Regions from separate parts of the Butyricicoccus sp. AF18-9LB genome, predicted to be linked through region 2. Evidence: predicted binding sites of a transcription regulator. Region 2 holds the regulator's gene; the other holds the start of a gene.
The links. Region 2 encodes LexA, which represses DNA repair genes until DNA is damaged. Its sites were predicted from a motif close to CNAACANNTGTTNG; they were not measured.

Region 1: the regulator LexA is predicted to act here: its motif matches at 1,162-1,175, upstream of iolE (myo-inosose-2 dehydratase).

What each region holds. Positions count from the first base shown of each region.
Region 1 covers NZ_JAQCWA010000001.1:65,463-70,036, forward strand. The annotation lists gene iolE (myo-inosose-2 dehydratase) at 188-1,120, opposite strand; gene PGY33_RS00340 (NAD(P)-dependent malic enzyme) at 1,367-2,539, opposite strand; gene PGY33_RS00345 (MATE family efflux transporter) at 3,037-4,395, opposite strand; gene PGY33_RS00350 (hypothetical protein) at 4,491-4,574, opposite strand, start outside.
Region 2 covers NZ_JAQCWA010000002.1:5,818-15,884, reverse strand. The annotation lists gene secA (preprotein translocase subunit SecA) at 1-2,748, shown strand, start outside; partial or broken gene recG (ATP-dependent DNA helicase RecG) at 2,817-4,871, opposite strand; gene lexA (transcriptional repressor LexA) at 5,762-6,352, opposite strand; gene PGY33_RS01980 (Asp23/Gls24 family envelope stress response protein) at 6,652-7,002, shown strand; gene PGY33_RS01975 (DAK2 domain-containing protein) at 7,310-8,959, shown strand; gene PGY33_RS01970 (hypothetical protein) at 9,037-9,804, opposite strand; gene PGY33_RS01965 (RNA polymerase sigma factor) at 9,797-10,067, opposite strand, start outside.

The sequences.
Region 1 (4,574 bases), on a different contig from region 2:
AGCGTGCGAAATCCTCTGCCGTGGGTACGGCAAACCCCTCCACCGCCGTTCGGCGGTTCCCCTCTCCTTTCAGGGGAGGCTTCCGGTCGGTGCAAACGGTTCTTAACGACATATATCCTTTGGGGAACGCAAAAAACCGAGGGCAAATGCCCTCGGTTTCGTGTTTTATTGCGCGATATGCGAAGAATTACTTCTTCAGAACAACCTCGCCGCCCAGACCGGTGTGTGCAGTGATGTACTCACGGCCCATCTTAGCGTACTCGAACGGATTAGCCTTAGCCGGATCCTGCTCTGCCTCTACCATGATCCAGCCGGTGTAGCCAGCCTTGTCAAGCAGATCGAATACAGCGTCGAACTCTACGCAGCCGTCCGGATCGCCCGGTACGGTGAAAGCGCCTGCGCGAACTGCATCCAGGAAGGACCAGTGCTCAGCGCGAGCCTTCTCAACCAGCGGCATACGCATGTTCTTCAGATGAACGTGACCAACACGGTCAGCGAACTTCTCGAGCATCTTTACCGGATCCTCGCCAGCGAAGGTGAAGTGACCGGTATCGAAGCACAGGAATACATACTTCGGGTCGGTGTTCTCCATCAGGCGGGTAGTCTCCTCAACGGTCTGGCATACGGTGCCCATGTGATGATGGAAGCAGGTGCGGATGCCGTACTTCTCCATGGACAGCTTGCCCAGCTTGTTCAGGCCGGTGGTGAAGCGATCCCACTCCTCGTCGGTCAGAACGCGCTTCTTGTCGTCCAGAACCGGCGTATCGAGCTGACCCTGAATAGAACCGGACTGCTCGGATACGTTGATAGCGGTAGCGCCAACGTAGGACAGGTAATCCAGCTCCTTGATGAACTCAGCCTCTACTTCTTCGTACGGCTTGTCAACCAGGAAAGAGGAGAACCACTTGGAAGCGATGGTCAGGTTGCGGGCGTCCAGCATGTGCTTGAGGACGGTCTTGTCCTCCGGATACTTATGGCCTACTTCGCAGCCGTCGAAACCAGCGAGCTTCATCTCAGAGATGCACTGCTGGAAGGTGTTCTCGTCGCCGAGATCCCACATATCATCATTGGACCAGCCGATCGGGCAGATACCCAGTCTTACTTTCTTCGGATCTAACATAGTTATTCCCTCCATAATCTTCTCTCTGCGTCTGCGCAGAACAAACGCATTTTTGTTATTCTTATTGTACCCTTATGCACTGTAAATGTCAAACGCATTTTTTCACAAAGCCGAGTTGTGCAATCCGCTGTTTTTGTCATTCCGCGAACTTGTGCGTGTGCGTGCACGCACTTTTGCGCAAAAACCGCGCGAGATTGTTCCCGCGCGGTTGATTTTGTCTTATCTGTAACTTTTCGTCTGCTGCGCTCAGATACGGGCCACACCGGAATCGCGGGCAGCCTGTGCAACGGCATCTGCTACCGAACGGATGACCTTTTTGTCAAACGCCATCGGCATGATATACTCCGCGTTCAGCTCCTCATCGGAAACGCAGGCCGCGATCGCCTTAGCCGCTGCCAGCTTCATCTCCTCGTTGATGTCGCTTGCGCGAACATCAAGTGCGCCACGGAAAATACCCGGGAACGCAAGCACGTTGTTGATCTGGTTCGGATAGTCCGAACGGCCGGTGCCGACAACGGCAGCGCCGCCCTTTTTTGCGTCCTCCGGCCAGATTTCGGGCACCGGATTTGCCATAGCGAATACCATCGGGTCCTTTGCCATGGTGGAGACCATCTCGGCTGTGAGCACCTGCGGCGCGGACATGCCGAAGAATACGTCCGCACCCTTGACAGCATCGGCCAGCGTTCCTGTCATGTGCTCGCGGTTGGTGACCTTGGCCATCTCCTGCTGTGCCGGATTCAGACGCTCATCGCCCTCGCAGACGATGCCGAAGCGCTCAACCATCGTGATGTGCTTGACGCCGAGGAACATCAGGAACTTGGTAACGGCGATAGCAGCCGCGCCGCAGCCGTTGACAACCATCTTGATCTCATCCACCTTGCGGCCGGTCAGGCGGCAGGCGTTGAGCAGAGCTGCACCGCAGCAGACAGCCGTGCCATGCTGGTCATCGTGGAATACCGGAATGTCGCAGACCTCCTTGAGTCGGCGCTCGATCTCAAAGCAGCGCGGAGCCGCGATGTCCTCGAGGTTGATGCCGCCGAACGAGCCGGAGATCAGCTGAATGGTGCGGACGATCTCGTCCACATCCTTGGAAGCCACACAGAGCGGGAACGCGTCCACGTCAGCGAACGCCTTGAACAGCGCACACTTGCCCTCCATAACCGGCATGCCGGCAATCGGACCAATATCGCCCAGACCGAGCACCGCGGTGCCGTCCGTGATGACCGCAACCAGATTGTGGCGGCGCGTATAGGTGTAGCTGAGAGACGGATCGTCCTTGATCTTGAGGCACGGCTCGGCAACACCCGGCGTGTACGCGATCGACAGATCGTCCTTGCTGTTTACCTCACAGCGGGCTACGACCTCAATCTTGCCGCCCCATTTTTCGTGTGCCTGCAGTGCGCGTTCCTTAACGTCCATGTTCTGTTCCTCCGTTATCGTTCTTGTTCCGTTCGACGGAAAGAGTTTTCTATCTTACCTTATTATACAGAGTAGAAATGCGTTCGTAAAGGGGTAGTTTGTACAAAGAGCGGGAAGTAATTGAGAATGGAGGATGAAAGACGGAGAATGAACGTAATGATTCATCGTGTTTCTCCGTTTTTCATATTATCATAAAGGTACACCGCAGGGTGCGACAAGGTGAATTGCCCAAAGGGCAAAAGAAGGTGCCCTGGGGTACGACCTCGGCGCACCGCATCTAACGATTAGTACATGTTACCCCCGTAGGGGAGCACATTGTGCTCCCACACAACGTAAAATCAAACGGTTCTCGGGCGAACAATGTTCGCCCCTACGGTTAGGTCTGTGCAGACGGGTTACAGACGGTGCGCCGAGTCGTCGCACCCTACGATTTAGATTTTATGTGTAATGTAACAACATGAAGAAGGTTAAACTTCTCATGCTCTTCACTCTTCACTCTACTTGCAGCATTGTTTCGCCACCAGCTTCGGCAAGAGGAACATGGCCGCGCAGCCGGAGAACACCGCCGACACGACATCGGACAGCGGCTCAGAAAACATAACGGCTGTTGCCCCGAAAATCGGCGGCAGGACGAACACGCTGATGAGGAAAATACCCTTGCGGAGCATGGAAAACGTCAGTCCCCATTTGACAAGGCCCATGCCGGTCATGCCGTCCACAAACGGGTACTGGATGGTCAGTCCGAGCACGCCGAGCGAGTAGGTGCGGATCATATACGCCGCCATGTCAATATACGCCGGGTCTTTGGTGAAGATTTTGACAAAAGCGCCCGAGACCGTCTGCGCGAGCAGGAACATGATGCCGCAGAACACGAGGCACAGCAGCACAATGCACCGGAACGCCTTCATGACGCGTTTTTCGTCGCACGCGCCGTAGTTATAGCCGAGAATGGACTGCGTGCCCGCCGTCATTCCGCCGAGCGGCATGGTGATGACGAGCATGAAGCTCTGCATGATGGCAGCACATGCGATGAGCATATCGCTGTCTGCGCCGCCGTATTTGCGCAGCATGACATTGATGGAGATGAGCAGCACGTTATCGAGCGCGATGATGAGCGCGGGCGACAAGCCGACCTGCACGATACGGCGCATCCAGCCAAAATTGACCGGCTGACGGGTAATGCGGACAGCGGCTCTGTCGCTGAACAGAAACCGCAGAATGTACACCGTCGAGCACGCCTGCGACAGCACGGTTGCAAGAGCGGCTCCGCGCACACCCATGTGCAGCGCAAAAATGAACACCGGGTCAAGTGCGATATTTACGGCCGCTCCGAGCATAACCGACCGCATTGCGGTACCGGAAAATCCCTGACTCATTGTAATTTGATTGAGTCCGTAGCTCAGCAATGCGAACACAGTGCCGGAAACGTAGGTCGTAAAATACGCCTGCGCGTAATCCCACAGGACCTCGCTGCAGCCGAACGCGAACAGGATCTGCCTCTTGAAAATAAGCAGCGGCACGGTCGCCAGCACGCTCAGCGCCAGCAAAAGATAAAAGCTGTTCGTGATGATCTGACGGGCACCGTCCATGTCGCGCCGCCCCATGCGGATGCTCATCAGCGGTCCGCCGCCGAAGCCGATGAGCGCACCGATGGCGGTTATCATGGTCACCACAGGCGCGCACACGCCGACACCGGCCAGCGCCGCATCGCCCGCGCCCGCGATGTGGCCGACATACATGCGATCGACCACGCTGTATAGAATATTGACAAACTGTGCCAGCATGGCCGGTATCGCCAGCTGCAAGACCAGCTTTCCTACCGGCGCCGTGCCCAGTGGGCTGTCTGTTTGGGACATGGTTCTCTCCCCTTTCCGCTCCCTCTATTATAGTGAAATTCGCGGTTGGCGTAAAGAGAAAAAATGCCCTGACGAGAGGTCAGGGCATTTCGCGTTTACAGATTATCGTTCTTTACAAATTTTACGGTATATGCCTCCGCATAGCTGCTGTATTTGACCGCCGAACTGTTTTCCGGGTC
Region 2 (10,067 bases):
GCGGATAAAGTGGACGCACTCGAAGATCAGTTCAAAAAGCTGACCGACGACGAGCTGCGCGCCAAGACAGACGAATTCAAGCAGCGCTACCAGAACGGCGAAACGCTCGACCAGCTTTTGCCGGAGGCATTTGCCACCTGCCGTGAAGCCGCATGGCGCGTACTCGGTATGCGTCATTACCGTGTACAGGTCATCGGCGGTATCGTCCTGCATCAGGGCCGTATCGCAGAGATGAAGACCGGTGAAGGCAAGACCCTTGTGGCTACCCTTCCCGCTTATCTGAACGCACTGACCGGCAAGGGCGTACACATTGTCACCGTCAACGACTACCTCGCCAAGCGAGACAGTGAGTGGATGGGCAAGGTATACCGCTTCCTCGGCCTCAAGGTTGGCCTTGTCATTCACGAGGTCCCGCCGCAGGCCCGCAAGGCGATGTACGCCGCTGACATTACCTACGGCACGAACAACGAGTTCGGTTTCGACTACCTGCGCGACAACATGGCAATCTACAAAAATGCAATGGTTCAGCGTGACCATGCGTTCGCCATCGTCGATGAGGTTGACTCCATCCTGATTGATGAGGCGCGTACCCCGCTGATCATCTCCGGTCAGGGCGAGAAGTCCTCTCAGCTGTACGAGATCGCGGACCGCTTTGCCGCTCAGCTTTCCTGCCTGCGCGTCAAGGAAGTGGATGCCAAGGAGGAGCAGGACGACATCGATGCCGATTACATCGTCGATGAAAAGGCAAAGACCGCGACGCTGACCCCCCACGGTCAGAAGCGCGCCGAGGCTTACTTTAAGGTAGAAAACCTGTCCGACCCCGCGAATACCACGCTGCAGCACCACATCAACCAGGCCATCAAGGCACGCGGCGTTATGCAGCGCGATGTAGATTACGTTGTCCGTGACGGTCAGGTCATCATTGTTGATGAGTTTACCGGCCGTCTGATGTTCGGCCGCCGCTACAATGAGGGTCTGCATCAGGCGATCGAGGCCAAGGAAGGCGTAAAGGTCGAGCACGAGAGCAAGACGCTGGCAACCATCACCTTCCAGAACTACTTCCGTCTGTACGGTAAGCTGTCCGGCATGACCGGTACCGCGCTGACCGAGGAGGAGGAGTTCCGCCACACCTATCAGCTGGACGTTATCGAAATCCCGACCAACAAGCCGATCGCCCGTAAGGACAATCCGGATGCGGTTTATAAGAACGAGCGCGGCAAGATCATGGCGACCATTGCCCGCATTGAGCAGTGCCACGCAAAGGGTCAGCCGATTCTGGTCGGCACGGTTTCCATCGAAAAGTCTGAGGAACTGAGCAAGATCCTGAAGGCCAAGGGCATCAAGCACACCGTCCTGAACGCAAAGTATCACGAGCGCGAGGCAGAGATCGTTGCACAGGCCGGCAAGCCGGGCGCAGTTACCATTGCAACCAACATGGCAGGCCGTGGTACCGATATCATGCTCGGCGGCAACGCCGAGACCATGGCGCTGGATGAAATTAAGAAGTATCTCCGTCACGAGGTCGAGGACCGTGTGCAGAAGGGCGAGATGGACGAGCGCGTTGCGCACGACTACATCGACCACATGATCTACGAGGCAAACGGCCATGCCGACACCGACGATCAGGAGGTTCTGGCTATCCGTGCCAAGTTTGAGGAACTGTACAGCAAGTTCAAGACCGAGACCGACGCGGCAGCCGAAAAGGTTCGTGCGGCAGGCGGTCTGTATATCCTCGGCACCGAGCGTCATGAATCCCGCCGAATCGACAACCAGCTGCGCGGCCGTGCCGGTCGTCAGGGCGACCCCGGCGAATCCAGCTTCTACATTTCGCTGGAGGATGACCTCATGCGTCTGTTCGGCTCCGAGCGTATCCAGAACATGATGGACACCCTCGGCATTGCCGATGATGAGCCGATCGATCAGAAGATTCTGTCCGGCGCGATCGAAAATGCTCAGAAGAAGATCGAATCCCGCAACTTCGGCGTTCGTAAGCACGTCCTTGAGTATGACGATGTGCTGAACACCCAGCGTCAGACCATCTACGCACAGCGTCTGCAGGTGCTCGAGGGCAAGGACGTTAAGGACAACATCGTCAAGATGATCGACGAGACCATCGCCCGTGCGGTGCATGCTGCCATCGGCGAACACAGCCTGATTTCGACCGAAATGGTTGAACAGGCGCGCCGTCCGTTCATCGGCGTATTCCTGCGTCCGGAGGACTGCACCTTCACGCCCGAGGAGTGCGACGATCTGACCGCTGACCAGCTGACCAACATTCTGGCAGATCAGGCGCACAAGGTTTATGACGCTAAGGAGCAGGCCCTTGGCTCGCCCATCATGCGTGAGCTGGAGCGCGTTGTACTGCTCAAGAACGTAGACAGCAAGTGGATGGACCACATCGACGCTATGACCGAGCTGCGCAACGGCATCGGCCTGCGTGCATACGGTCAGTACGATCCGGTGGTCGAGTATAAGCGCGAGGGCTTTGATATGTTCGACGCGATGATCGATTCCATCCGTGAGGATACCGTCCGCATGATTTTCCTTGCACAGGTTCGCACCCGTGAGGAACCCAAGCGTGAGCAGGTAGCCAAGGAGACCGGCGCAGCAGGCGCAACCGACGGCTCCGTCAAGGCAGAGCCCAAGCGTGCCGGCAAGAAGCCGGGCCCGAATGATCCGTGCCCGTGCGGCAGCGGCAAGAAGTATAAGAAATGCTGCTACCTCAAGCCGGACGACCCGTATAAATAACTGTCGCGAAACCGGACTTTATTGACAGACTGAAACAGGAGAGAACCGAGGTTCTCTCCTGTTTTTATTTAGTTGAACGCTTCATCATTTTGTTCGGCGAACATACGCTGCACACGATCGAGCAGGATGGGATATCCGGCGAGTGTTGGGTCGGCGGCCAGCAGCGCTTCTGCTTCCTCGCGGGCGTTCTGCATGAGCGCAAGGTCAGCCGCCAAATCCGCAACGTGCAGTGCGGGCAGGCCGTGCTGCCGCTGACCGAAAAAGTCACCCGGACCGCGCTGTGCGAGGTCTGCGCGTGCGACCTCGAAGCCGTCGCCGGTTTTGCACAGGATGCGCAGGCGCTCCCGCGCGACCTGTCCCTTATCCGCGCCGAAGAACACGCAGTACGACTGCCGTGTACCGCGGCCGACACGTCCGCGCAGCTGGTGCAGCTGCGACAGACCGAACCGGTCTGCGTCCTCGACCACCATCAGATTGGCGTTCGGCACGTCCACACCGACCTCGATAACCGTTGTTGCGACCAGAATATCGTATTTCTGCGCTGCAAAATCGCGCATGATCTGATCTTTTTCCGCGTTTTTCATGCGTCCGTGCAGTACAGCCACGCGCCGGTGCGGAAGCAGCTTCTGCAGGTCTTTTGCATGCTGCTCCGCGCTTTTCAGCTTTGTTTCCGCATTTTCGCTGTCCTCGATAAGCGGACACACAACGTAAGCCTGTCCGCCAAGACCGACCTGCTTATCAATGAAGGCAGTAATACGCTTGCGCATGTTTTCGCCCACGGCGTAGGTCTCAACCGGACTTCTGCCGGGCGGGATCTCGTCCAGCACGGACACATCCAGATCGCCGTACATGATGAGTGCGAGCGTACGCGGAATCGGCGTAGCCGACATGACGAGCACATGCGGCGAGCCGCCTTTCGCGGACAGCGCGGCACGCTGCGCCACACCGAACCGGTGCTGCTCATCCGCGATAACGGCACCCAACCGATGAAACTGCACACCCTGTTGAATGAGCGCGTGTGTGCCCACGACCACCTGCGCCGCGCCGGTCTCGATGGCGGCCAGTGCCGCACGTTTCTGCGCGGCAGTCATCGATCCGGTAAGCAGCGTGCACGAGATGCCCAGCTTATCCAGCATGGGTGCAAGCGTCTCCGCGTGCTGCGCAGCGAGGATTTCGGTCGGCGCCATGAAAGCCGCCTGCCAGCCGTTCTGCGCGGCCAGCGCACACAATCCGGCCGCTACCACTGTCTTGCCCGAGCCGACATCGCCCTGCACCAGCCGGTTCATCGGCCGTCCGGAGGCGCAGTCTGCCGCAATCTCCATAATCGCACGCCGCTGTGCACCGGTCGGCGTAAACGGCAGGGCTTCAAAGAACGAATCCAATCCATTTGAGGTGAAAACAATGCCGGAATCCGCCTTTCGACGCTCCTTCAGCTGCTGCAGGCCGCAGCAGAGCAAAAACAGCTCCTCGAATACCATGCGTCGGCGCGCCTGCGCCACATCGTCCTTGGTTTTCGGTCGGTGAATTGCAGAAAGTGCGTCTACTGCGTCCGACAGGCGGTATTTCGCCTGCAAAAGTTCGGGCAGCGGATCGGGCCATTCACCGGTCAGCGTGTCGAGCGCGGCAGCGGTTACACGCTCAAGATCGCGCTGGGTCAGTCCCGCTGTCAGCGGATAGACCGGCACGATGCGTCCCGGGTGGTCGGCGTCCGGTGCGACCTTCTCGGACTGCGGGGAAACCATTGTGCGGCCGCGTCCATAGCCCTGTACCTTGCCGTAGAACACATACTCCTGTCCCACATGGAGCTGCGCCGCAGCATACGGATTGTTGAAATAGGTGACGTTCAGCGTGCCGGTTTCATCGTAAATCGTACACTTGACCAACGTCAGGCCCTTGCGGATACGGTTGACCTTGGGTTCGGTGCCGACCACAGCGCGCACAGCATACTTGTCCTCCATGTCGATTTCCGCAATCGGCGTGATGTGGGTGCGGTCCTCATAGTCGCGCGGGTAGGTCTCGAGCGCGTCACGCAGCGTGCGTATATGCAGTTTTTCGAGCAGCTTCGCCTTTTTCGGGCCGATGCCCCTGACGAACTGGATGCTGTCATCAACCGATGGCATGTGGACTCTCCTTTGGGAATTTTGATTTACAAAGCACCCGCTTTACGGGGCGCACGAACCGCGCAGGCGGTTCGACCATTCTGGGCGGCACCCTTTTTCTGCACCGATTGACCGGGGCGCACGAACCGCGCAGGCGGTTCGCCCTAACGGGCGGAGCGTTTTTCGCTGAACCTCAGCGAAGGAGCTGCGCTCTGCGGAGCGCGGGAGACTGCCGCGTCCGCGGCGGGGACAAAAAGGAAGGGACGCCTGCGGTTTGCCCGTAGGCTGCTAAACATTGTTCCCGCGCCGTGCGCGGATTAAATGAGTGCCCTTCCTCTTTGGACTCCTACCTTTCCCTTATTTGATAGCCTGACGCAGACCAGAGACCGGCGACAGCTTCGAAAATAAGAGTACGACAGAGGATTTTTTCTTCCGTGTCTTTCGAAACCTGTTCGCAGGGTCAGATACCCGACTGCTACACATACGGTTAAATCCACGCAAGCGCGGCATAACAGTGCCGCGCAATTCGTGAGCGCGTTATGATAGACAGCACCTACGAAGATAAATTGTACCAATCGCCTAATTCGCAGGTGCCACGCGGTATAACGCGTTAAAGAGTTGCGCGACACGGGTATGTCGCGCCCTGCGCAGAGTAAACCGCCTGTGTAGCAGAACAGTATCCGACACTGCGAATATGTCTCGACATGGGAGCACACTGTGCTCCCCTACGGTAGAAAAACTCCTCTGCCGTTCCCTTTTTTCGGAGCGGTCACATGTCGGCAATCTGCGCCAGACCCTCCAAGGGGAAAGGGGTGATTCACAAGAGGGTGGAAAACCGTAGGTTGTCTACCCTCTTGTGCGCCCGCGCGGCGTCAGCGCACTCCTCGCTCAGCCGATGCTGAAAAAGGCTGCTCTTAATACTCGCGGTAAACCGCCTTCACCACGCCTAAAATCTGGCACCCGGTGCCGTTGATCGGCGGATACGCCGGATTCTCCGGCATGAGCCATACACCGTCCGGCGTGATGTTGAGCGTCTTGCAGGTGGCCTCATCCTCGAGCAGCGCGATTACGATGTCGCCGTTGCGCGCCTGCACATCCTGCCGGATAATGACCAGATCATCATCCATAATGCCCACGCCGATCATCGAATCGCCGCGAATGCGCAGCGCGTAATACTCGCCGCCGCCCGCTGCCGGCTCGAACGGCACATAGCCGATATACTCCTCCACCGCGAGGATCGGCATACCGGCGGTGACGCGGCCCAGAATCGGCACGCGCGGCACCATGGAAGGGCCGCTGACCGGCGTCAGCGCACGCGATTTATGCTCATTCGGCTCCAGATAACCGGCCTCCTGCAGCTTTTTCAGGTGCGCATGCACGGTGGACGGCGACCGCAGTCCCATCTCTGCACCAATCTCGCGCACCGAAGGCGGATAGCCGTGTTCAAGGGAATAACTGCTTATATAATCCAGTATCTGCTGTTGTTTGGCGGAAATCTTCTTCATTTTCGGCACTCCTTGCTGTTTCCGTCGGAACATACGTTCGTAATTTTATCCTTATTATACCGCAATCCGCTGCAATAAGCAAACATTTGTTTGTATTAACCTGCACGAATTTTCCGCGTTAATCGACACTATTCTTCAATTTATCCGGTTTTCTGCCGCCGTGTTGAAAAAGTAACGCAGTTTCATCACCGCATTGCTTGTATTTTACATGATTTTGTTATATCATATAAACAGCAAAAGTATTGATTATTGCAAGGGGACCCGCATTCTGCACCCCTAACTCGCAGGGAGGTTTTTATATGACCATCAAGACCGATCTCGGATATATCGACATTACCAACGAGGTGCTGGCCGGCATTGCCGGTTACGCAGCATCCTCCTGCTTCGGTGTCAAAGGCATGACCATCCGCTCCATGTCGGACGGACTGGCGCACCTGCTCGGACTGGAAAACCAGTCGCGCGGCGTAAAGGTCACCGAGGCTGTGGACGGCGGTGTCAACATCGACCTGCACATTGCAGTCGAGCACGGTGTGAATATTGCCACCGTCTGCCGCTCTATCATCGGCGAGGTACGCTACAATGTTGAGCGTCTGACCGGTGTGGACGTGAAGAACGTCGATATCTATGTAGAGAGTATTAAGGCGGACTGACACCTATAGGGGACTTCGCAAGTCCCCTATATACGGAAATCAGTTCCGTAGAAACTGACTTCCGATACCCGAACGACGCGCCCCAAGGGCGCTGAGTCGGAGTAACAAAACCCACGCTCATGTCGCGGGTTTTGTTGCGGCATAACGCCGCTGTTTGAATACCGCGGTACAACCGCGGACGTCTGCGGACGGGACCAATGGCTCGGATTGCCCTAAGGAAATCCTGCTATGCGGTTACGGTTTGCAAGCAAACCGAAATCTTATTACGCGCAACTGCGCGGTTACTTTTAGGGAGAGATTAAATTAAATGGCAGATCAGAAAATCAACGGTGCGCTGTACCGGTCCATGGTGATCGAGGGCGCACTCGCCATTGCCGAAAAGAAGGAACAGGCAAACGAACTGAACGTATTCCCGGTGCCGGACGGCGATACTGGCACGAATATGTCCATGACGATGGGTTCCGCGATGGCTGAGATGGAAAAGCTCGCTGAGCCGACCCTCGCCAAAGCGGCGGATGCGACCGCTTCCGCGCTGCTGCGCGGCGCGCGCGGCAACTCGGGTGTTATCCTGTCGCTGCTGTTCCGCGGCATGGCGAAAAAGCTGCGCGAGACCGAGGAGGCTGACGGCCGCACACTCGCGCTTGCGCTGCGCGAAGGCGTAGACACCGCCTACAAGGCGGTTATGAAGCCCGCTGAGGGCACCATCCTGACCGTATCGCGCGTTGCAGCACAGCACGCGGTCGAGCTGTGTCAGGCCGAGCCGACGCTCACCGCAGAGCAGGTTCTGGCAGCGATCCTCGAGCAGGGCCACACCGCACTCGAGGAGACCGTTCACCAGAATCCGGTGCTTGAAAAGGCAGGCGTGGTTGACGCCGGCGGCTTCGGCTTTATCACCATCTTCGAGGGCATGCTGGACGCGCTGCGCGGCATCCACAAGGAACGTGCTGTTGCGGCAGAGCCGACCAAGTCCACCGCAGACTTCGCTGCGATCAACGACGAGGACATCACCTTCACCTACTGCACCGAGTTCATCGCATCCCGCAAGGACAAGGCGCGCAATGTTGCCCGTCTGCGCTCTATCCTGAACGAAATCGGCGATTCGCTGGTTGTTGTCGAGGATGATGATATCGTCAAGGTACACGTTCACACCGACCAGCCGAACAAGGCGCTCGAGGAGGGTCTGAAATTCGGTCCGCTGCTGACCGTTAAGATCGAAAACATGCGCGAGCAGCACACCGCCAAGGTAATCGAGGGCACGGCAGACGCGCCCAAGGAGCGCGTGATCGTTCCGGCAGAGAAGAAGTTTGGCTTTGTAGCCGTTGCTGCCGGTGAGGGTCTCAAAACCCTGTTTACCGACCTCGGCGCGGACGTTGTCGTGCAGGGCGGTCAGACCATGAACCCGTCCACCGACGATATTCTGCATGCTGTCGATGCCGTTCCGGCAGAGATCGTTTTCGTGCTGCCGAACAACAAGAACATCATCATGGCTGCCGAGCAGGCGGTTCATCTCTCCGAGAAGAAAAAGGTGATCGTCGTGCCGACCAAAACCATCCCGCAGGGCATTTCGGCCATGCTGGCAGTCGATCCGGAAGCTGAGCAGGACAGCGAGCTGGCGCTTGCCATGCTGGACGCGGCAAAGCACGTCCGCAGCGGTCAGGTGACGTATGCGGCCCGCGACAGCGAGTTTGACGGCAAGAAGATCAAGCAGGGCGAGTATCTCTCTCTGTGCGAGGGCAAGCTGTGCGCCAACGGCAAGGAAACCTCGGTCATCAAGAAGCTGGCGCGCGAGATGGTATCCGACGACAGCGCGTTTGCAACCGTTATCTTCGGCGAGGGCGTTACCGAGGAGCAGGCCGCTGAGGTCGAGAACCTGCTGCACAAGGAAAATAAGGAGATGGAGATCAACGTCATCAACGGCGGTCAGCCGGTTTACTACTACATCATTTCGGTGGAGTAAACCATCTCTCTAAGCATAAAAAAGCATCGGAAACTGCGTTTCCGATGCTTTTTTCGTGAAATTTCGTCTGCTGTGATTTACTTTACAAGCTCAGCTGCCATATCGAACATGGTCTGTGCATCCAGACCGGTATCAAAGCCGCTGATAAGGTAGGTCACGCCGTCCTGCTCCCAGAGTACGGACTGGAACATCTTATCCTCCACCTCGTCCGAGCCATAATAGCTGATAACGAGTTCGCCGTTCTTCTCCTGCTGCTTTTCCTCGTCAGACTTCTCGTAGTCGTCCGGTACGAAGCGGTAGTGCGCATCGCGATAGGTCAGCGTAACGCCGTTTACCTCGGCAGTCGTTGCCGGAACCGGATTCTCCATCTCGTCCTCGGTGAACACGGTGTAGCTCTTGTGCGCGGACAGATTCAGCTCCGCGCCATCCTTCGTGTAGGTCGCGTCCACCTCGCTGACTTTTTCGGTCTCGCCCATGTCGTTCTGCGCCGTGGTATCCACATCAGAACCGTAGCTGAACGCGTACTCGCCAATCTTGTCCGGCAGCGTGAGCGCTACACCGGCATCAGCCAGATGCGCCTGCGTGCTCGACAGATCCAGCCGCTGGTCAGACCAGCCCTCACTGAAAATGCCGCCCATGCCGCCTGCCGCAAATGCGCCGGTCACTGCTATAGCAGCGACTGCGGCAACCGCCACAAAGCGTTTGCTCCACAGATGACGCTTGCGTGCCGGTGCATTGTTCAGTGCGAATTTGACGCGCGTCTGCATCGAATCCGGTGCATGCAGCTCATCTGCACACTGATGCAGCATTTCCTTGATTTCACGTTCCATTTTGATTTCATCCATGATTTGCAGCCTCCTTCGGCTTCCGTTCTTCGGTCAGCGCCTGCCGCAGATGACGGCGAGCGGAAAAAAGGCGGGATTTCACCGTTCCCTCGGTCACACCGGTCGCCTGCGCGATCTCGCGCACCGAGCGATCATCGAAGTAATACAGCACCACGGTCACGCGACGTTTTTCGTCCAGCGTATCGAGTGCGGCATACAGGCGGCGCTGCTCATCCGTCCGCAGCACGGCGGACAGTGCGCTTTCACTCTCGCCTGCGTCAAAA